DNA from 3 places in the Massilia sp. TSP1-1-2 genome. Region 2 is predicted to be linked to each of the others. Evidence: predicted binding sites of a transcription regulator. Region 2 holds the regulator's gene; each other region holds the start of a gene.
The links. The regulator HrcA, encoded in region 2, represses chaperone genes, less so after heat shock. The targets are predictions, from matches to a motif close to TTAGCACTCNNNNNNNNNGAGTGCTAA.
Positions count from the first base shown of each region.

Region 1: rpoH (RNA polymerase sigma factor RpoH) is a predicted target of HrcA. The motif match lies at 892-918, and genes of this name have one in related genera.
Region 3: groES (co-chaperone GroES) is a predicted target of HrcA. The motif match lies at 1,263-1,289, and genes of this name have one in related genera.

Region 1 is NZ_JAFCTU010000011.1:147,377-149,643, forward strand. Features, by position in the region: gene ftsX (permease-like cell division protein FtsX) at 1-395, shown strand, start outside; gene rpoH (RNA polymerase sigma factor RpoH) at 1,041-1,940, shown strand; gene ACP7BV_RS12035 (ACP phosphodiesterase) at 2,054-2,267, shown strand, end outside.
Region 2 is NZ_JAFCTU010000010.1:28,903-31,169, forward strand. Features, by position in the region: gene ACP7BV_RS10630 (outer membrane protein assembly factor BamE) at 1-139, opposite strand, end outside; gene fur (ferric iron uptake transcriptional regulator) at 230-658, shown strand; gene hrcA (heat-inducible transcriptional repressor HrcA) at 697-1,710, opposite strand; gene ACP7BV_RS10645 (HAD family hydrolase) at 1,848-2,267, opposite strand, start outside.
Region 3 is NZ_JAFCTU010000007.1:111,314-113,580, reverse strand. Features, by position in the region: gene groL (chaperonin GroEL) at 1-852, opposite strand, end outside; gene groES (co-chaperone GroES) at 895-1,185, opposite strand; gene ACP7BV_RS08360 (hypothetical protein) at 1,471-1,722, shown strand; gene ACP7BV_RS08355 (cell division protein ZapA) at 1,719-2,030, shown strand; RNA gene ssrS (6S RNA) at 2,076-2,256, shown strand.

The DNA.
Region 1 (2,267 bases), on a different contig from region 2:
TGCTGCGCACCGTACTGTTGTTGCTGGCGGTGACGCTGGGGATGGTGGTGGTAGCGGTGGTGTTCAATACCATCCGCCTGCAGGTGCTCACGCAGCGCGGGGAAATTACCGTAAGCAAACTGCTGGGCGCGACCGATAATTTCATCCACCGTCCGTTTTATTACACGGGCATTTTGCTGGGTCTATGCGCCGGTGGCGTGGCGCTGGGGGCCGTGGCGCTGGCGATTCAGCCCTTGAATACGTCGATTGGGGAATTTGCGCGCTTGTATGCGTCGCAGTTTCAGCTGTATCCGCTGCATCCGCTGGCGATGGCGGGCTTGCTGGCCATCAGCGCAGGTTTGGGGCTGGTTGGGGCGATGCTGTCGGTGCAACGCCACCTTGCGCGCCTGAATTAGGCCGGCGGCAGCGCCGTGGCGGAAAAGGGGGCCGCCGAGGTCTGCGCTTTTGCGCCCTACGGTCAGCGCAGTGGCGCGCAAAACGACGTTGATGAGTTGCGGCAAGTAGGGCGGAAAAGCGTAGCACATTCCGCCATGTCCGCGTCCCGTTAACGCATGCATGGCGCAAAAGGGGCCCGCCGAGGCCTGCGCTTTTGCGCCCTACGTCAACGCGACATTTGGCAACCAGAAACCTGAATAACATCGTCCTCGCGAACGGGGCGGTGCGCGGAGGATGTAGTGCTGCTGCACCATCGCCACTTTCCGACAGCCCCCTACGTGCGGGAACGAACAGTTAGTCGCCCCATCAAAGCGTATTCTTTCGATTCCCCCGTTCGCGCAACAGTCTTGCGAAATATCAATAATCGTCTTGTGCGCTGCACTAGAGTGAGATTTGCCCGGATTAGTGACGTGTTGCAATACTTCCATTACCTATCAGACCCATATAACGGGCCAATTGGCACTCTGCGCGGGAGAGTGCTAATATACGCAAGTGTATGGCGGGGCAACAATATTCCGCCGCCAGCATCAGGTACCAACTGTCGCGCCGGGGTGTCTCCTGCCTGTGGCGCCACCTTATGCAGCAAGCTACTCTAGAGGAAACACATGACTACGTTGTCCGCACAATCCGCATTGATCCCGAGCGCCAATCGCAATCTGGGACTCGGCTTTACTGGCAACCTTGGCAATATCGACGCCTACATTTCGGCAGTGAACCGCCTGCCGATGCTCACCCACGCCGAAGAAATCTCGCTGGCTACGCGCCTGCAGGAAAGCAACGACTTGGCTGCAGCGCAAGAGCTTGTGCTGTCGCACCTGCGCCTGGTGGTGTCGATCGCCCGTGGCTACCTCGGCTATGGCTTGCCGCATGCCGACCTGATCCAGGAAGGCAACATCGGCCTGATGAAAGCGGTCAAGCGCTTCGACCCGGACCAGGGCGTGCGGCTGGTGTCGTACGCGATGCACTGGATCAAGGCCGAGATGCACGAGTACATCCTGAAGAACTGGCGCCTGGTCAAGGTCGCCACGACCAAGGCGCAGCGCAAGCTGTTCTTCAACCTGCGCAGCAACAAGCAGGGTCTGGACGCGATGTCGCCGACCCAGATCGATGCGCTTGCCAAGCTGCTCGACGTCAAGCGCGAAGAAGTGATCGAGATGGAAACGCGCCTGTCGGGCCGCGACATCGCGCTCGAAGCGCCGACCGACGACGAAGACGACAAGTTCTCGCCCATCGCCTACCTGTCGTCCGACCTGTCGGAGCCGACCAAAGTGCTCGAGGCCGAGCAGGTTACGCGCCTGCAGTCCGAGGGGCTGGAAACGGCGCTGGGCAAACTCGATCCCCGTTCGCGCCGCATTGTCGAAGCGCGCTGGCTGGCCAACGACGACGGCTCGGGCGCCACGCTGCATACGCTGGCCGAAGAATTCGGCGTCTCGGCCGAGCGCATCCGCCAGATCGAAGCGGCAGCGCTCAAGAAAATGAAGGGTGCGCTCGCCGCATTCATCTAAACGCCTCTGGCACGATCGAATGCCGTTCAGCCTGCGCCGAGCGGCATTTTTTTCATGCGTCCGTCATTTCGGGGCCGGGCAAGCAGCGCGAGCCGGGGCGCGTATGATGGCGCATGAACTACCTCGCCCACATCTACCTCGCCCGGCACAGCGACGACGCCATGCTCGGCGCCCTGCTCGGCGACTTCGTCAAGCCGCATGGCGGTGAGCGCTTCAGCGCCGAGATCGAGGCGGAAATTGTCACCCACCGCAAAGTCGACTCCTTTACCGACAGCCATCCCATCGTCCTTGACGCCAAGGCGCTGTTCGAAGGAGCGCACCGCCGCT
Region 2 (2,267 bases):
GGGGCGTGGCCGGGGCAGCGGGACCGGCGCGCGAGCCGAAAGTGCCGCATCCGGCCAGCGTCAGCGCGGCCAGGGCCAGGGCCGCTGCGCGCGGCGCGCAGATGCGCAAACGGTTCAAAACAACAGTATCGACACGCATAGGTAACCTCAAAACGTTAAACGGAAGGTTGGGCACCTCCGCCAGAAACGCTATATGATAAAGCACTCCGCCAATCTACGAGTAACAAACATGAGTAACAACCCCAGCGACCTGAAAGCCAGCGGCCTCAAAGCGACTTTGCCGCGTCTGAAAATCCTCGAAATTTTCCAGAACAGCGAGGTGCGCCACCTCACGGCCGAGGACGTCTACAAAATGCTGCTGACCGAGAATATGGACGTCGGCCTGGCCACCGTGTACCGCGTGCTGACCCAGTTCGAGCAAGCGGGCTTACTTAACCGCAACCATTTTGAGACGGGCAAGGCAATTTTCGAGCTCAACGCCGGCTCGCACCACGATCACCTGGTGTGTCTCGATTGCGGGCGCGTGGAAGAGTTTTACGATGAAGAAATCGAATCGCGCCAGCACAAGGTGGCCGTCGAGCGCGGCTTTAAAATTGCCGAGCATGCGCTGGCCATTTACGGCAATTGCGTCAAGGAAGAGTGCCCCCACCGCAATTAAGGGCGCGACTGCGCCAGGCCCCTTTGGGCTGTTGCGCTCTACAAGCTCAAGGCATTCGACAACAGCTTGGCCGTAATATCCACAATCGGAATGACCCGCTCGTAGGCCATGCGGGTGGGTCCGATCACGCCCAGCGTTCCCACGATCTTGCCATTGACTTCGTACGGGGCCGTCACCACGCTCATTTCGTCCATCGGCACCAGGTTCGACTCGCCGCCGATGAAAATCTGGACCCCGGTCGCCTTGCTCGACACGTCGAGCAATTGCATCAAGCCCGTCTTTTGCTCGAACATGTCGAACATCTGGCGCAGCGACGTCATGTTCGACGACAGGTCCGACACGCTGAGCAGATTGCGCTCACCCGAGATGACCATGTCGTCCGACTGGTCTTCCATCGCTTCGCTGCCGGCCTCGACCGCAGCCTGCATCAGCCGGCCCATGTCGTCGCGCAACTGGCGCAGTTCGCCCTTCAGGCGCAGGCGCACGTCGTCAAATGACAGGCCGCCGTAATTCTGGTTGATGTAATTGGCCGACACGATCAGCTGGCTGGGCGTGTAGTCGGACTCGGTGAGCAGCAGCCGGTTTTGCACGTCGCCGCGCGGGTCGACAATGACGAGCAAGATGCGCTTTTCGGACAAGCGCAAAAACTCGATCTGCTGGAACACCGACTCGCGCCGGGGACTGAGCACCACGCCGGCGAACTGCGACAGCGACGAGAGCATTTGCGCCGCGTTGGCGATCAGCTTTTGCGGCTGCTGCGACGGCAAGCGCATGCGCGACTGCACCGCGTGCTCGTCGATGTGCTGCACCGTGAGCAGCGTGTCGACAAAGATGCGGTAGCCGCGCGGCGTGGGCACCCGCCCGGCCGACGTATGCGGGCTGGCGACATAGCCCATTTCTTCCAGGTCGGCCATGATGTTGCGAATGGTCGCCGGCGACAGATCGAGCCCGGAAATCTTGGACAGCGCGCGCGAGCCGACCGGCTGGCCGTCGGCGATATAGCGTTCCACCAGTGCCTTGAGCAGCGTTTGAGCCCGGATATCGAGGGACATGATGTTCTAACTAGTGCGCGCGTAGTGTCATGGACATATTATGCACGTTCGCCGCAGCGACGGGGACAAGTTCGCACTCAGCCACGCACTGAGCCACGCACTCATCCACGCACTCATTCACGCACTTATTCACGCAGTTATTCATATTCCCGCTGCAGCCAGTCGAGCAACTCGTCAAAGTTGCCGCAAATGGCGTCCGGCGCGACGCCGTGCGCCAAGTGACCCGTGCTGCCGGTCCGGTTCAGCCAGACCGCGCGCAGGCCGGCCCGCTGCGCAGCCTGGACGTCAAGCAATACGTCATCGCCCACGTACAGCGCCTCGGCCGGCGCCACGCCCAACTGGGCGCAGGCGGCGTGAAAAATGGCGGCGTCAGGCTTGGCGCAGCCGAGCTGGTGGGCCGCGACCGATACCTGGAAGTGGTGCGCCAGCCCGATCGCCTGCAAGTCGGCGTTGCCGTTGGAAATGGAGCCGATCAGCGTGCGGCCCTTCAGGCGCAGCAGGCCCGGCATCACATCGTCATACGGAATGACGGCATTGCGCGCGGCAAAAAAATGCAC
Region 3 (2,267 bases), on a different contig from region 2:
ACGGTCGCCAAAGCCTGGGGCCTTGACTGCGCACGTTTTCAGGATGCCGCGGATGTTGTTGACAACCAGGGTTGCCAGCGCTTCGCCTTCGATGTCTTCTGCGATGATCAGCAGTGGACGGCCGGCTTTGGCGACTTGTTCCAGGATTGGCAGCAGGTCACGGATGTTCGAGATTTTTTTGTCGCACAGCAGGACGAATGGGTTGTCCTGGATCGAGACTTGCTTCTCTGGGTTGTTGATGAAGTACGGCGACAGGTAGCCGCGGTCGAACTGCATGCCTTCTACGATGTCGAGCTCGTCGTTCAGGGACTTGCCGTCTTCAACGGTGATGACGCCTTCCTTGCCGACTTTTTCCATCGCTTCCGCGATCCGCTCGCCGATCGAGTAGTCGGAGTTGGCCGAAATGGCGCCAACCTGGGCGATTTCTTTGGTCGTCGTGCATGGCTTGGCGATTTTTGCCAGCTCTTCGACGGTGGCAGCAACTGCCTTGTCGATGCCGCGCTTCAAGTCCATTGGGTTCATGCCGGCGGCCACGAACTTCATGCCTTCGCGCACGATGGCCTGGGCCAGCACGGTCGCGGTGGTGGTGCCGTCGCCGGCGTTGTCGCTGGTGCGGGAAGCAACTTCCTTGACCATTTGCGCGCCCATGTTCATGAGCTTGTCTTTGAGTTCGATTTCTTTCGCAACCGATACACCGTCCTTGGTGATGGTTGGCGCGCCGAACGAGCGCTCGATGACCACGTTGCGTCCTTTAGGACCCAGGGTGACTTTCACTGCATTGGCGAGAATGTTGACGCCTTCAACCATCTTGGCGCGCGCTGCGTCGCCGAATACTACATCTTTAGCTGCCATGTTTTTTTCTCCGAAAATTGGTGTTGCGAGAATATGAGGTGATTACTTGACCAGGACGGCCATGATGTCTTCTTCGCGCATCACCAGCAGTTCGTCGCCGTCAACTTTGACGGTTTGGCCGGAGTATTTGCCGAACAGCACGCGGTCGCCGACTTTGACTTCCAGCGGGCGAACTTTGCCATCGTCCTGGACTTTACCGTTGCCGATGGCGAGGATCTCGCCCTGGTCCGGTTTTTCTGCGGCTGCGTCAGGAATGATCAGGCCGGATGCAGTTTTGGTTTCCTGGTCGAGACGCTTGACGATAACGCGATCGTGCAATGGGCGAAGGTTCATGCAAAACTCCTTAATGTTCAATGGTTTGACTTGCTATTCTTGGCCAGTACACGGCGTGCAGGGCCTGGAAATCATTGTTAGCACTCTCTGCTAACGAGTGCTAATTATAGGGACGGTACCGCGTATTTTCAAGGCATCATCCTTTTTATTTCAATAAACTGCTTGATCTCGCGCAAACTTTTCCTTTCCTTGTCGCCCGTTTTGCAATCATGCTCTGCTTCAATAATCGACGCTAACGTACTGAATCGGTTGACTAAAAATCGTTGACGGCTCTATAGTATTGGGATGATTTCTGAATTCAATGACCTGTCCGACAAAATCGACCGCCTTGCCGCGTTGACGCTGTCCCTACGCCGCGAGAATGCCACTCTGCGCCAAGCCAATGCTTTACTTGCTGCTGAGAACGTAGCCTTCATGGAACGCCTGTCCGAAGCCCAGCGCCGGGTTGAGGCCTTGCTGGCCAGCATTCCCGCCGAGGCCGGCGATGAAGACAACCTTCCCGCCGAAGCGACCATCCATGACGAGGCAGCCCAATGATCCAACTCGATGTCACCCTCATGGGTAATCCCTACCGACTGGCCTGCAAGGAGGGCGAGGAACGCACGCTCAAGGAAGCGGTCAGCTACCTTGACGGCAAAATGTGCGCGCTGCGCGACTCCGGCAAGGTCAAGGGCAACGACCGCATCGCCGTGATGGCCGCGCTGAGCGTGACGGCTGAATTCTTATCCTCGAAAGCGGGACAAGGACCGCTGTCGGACTTGTCGATATTGGAAGTCAAGGAAAAAATCGGTGCCATGCATACCGCACTGGACGACGCCCTGACGCCGCAGGAAAATTTGTTTTAAAACCTGTTTTCGTTTGACATGGCGACACATCGGAGTAAACTCCGTCTCACCCTGCGGTGTTCGCGATTGCCATATATTCCTTGAACCATTTATGTGCACAGGTTGCGGAATTTTGTTTGATGGGAGTGAGCGTCACTTGTTTGACGAACCCGAAATTGAACTAACTGTGACCGCCTTGAACCATTAGGTTCAGGATGCCGGCAAGAACGGCACATGCGGGGTCTTATTCTGTAAAAG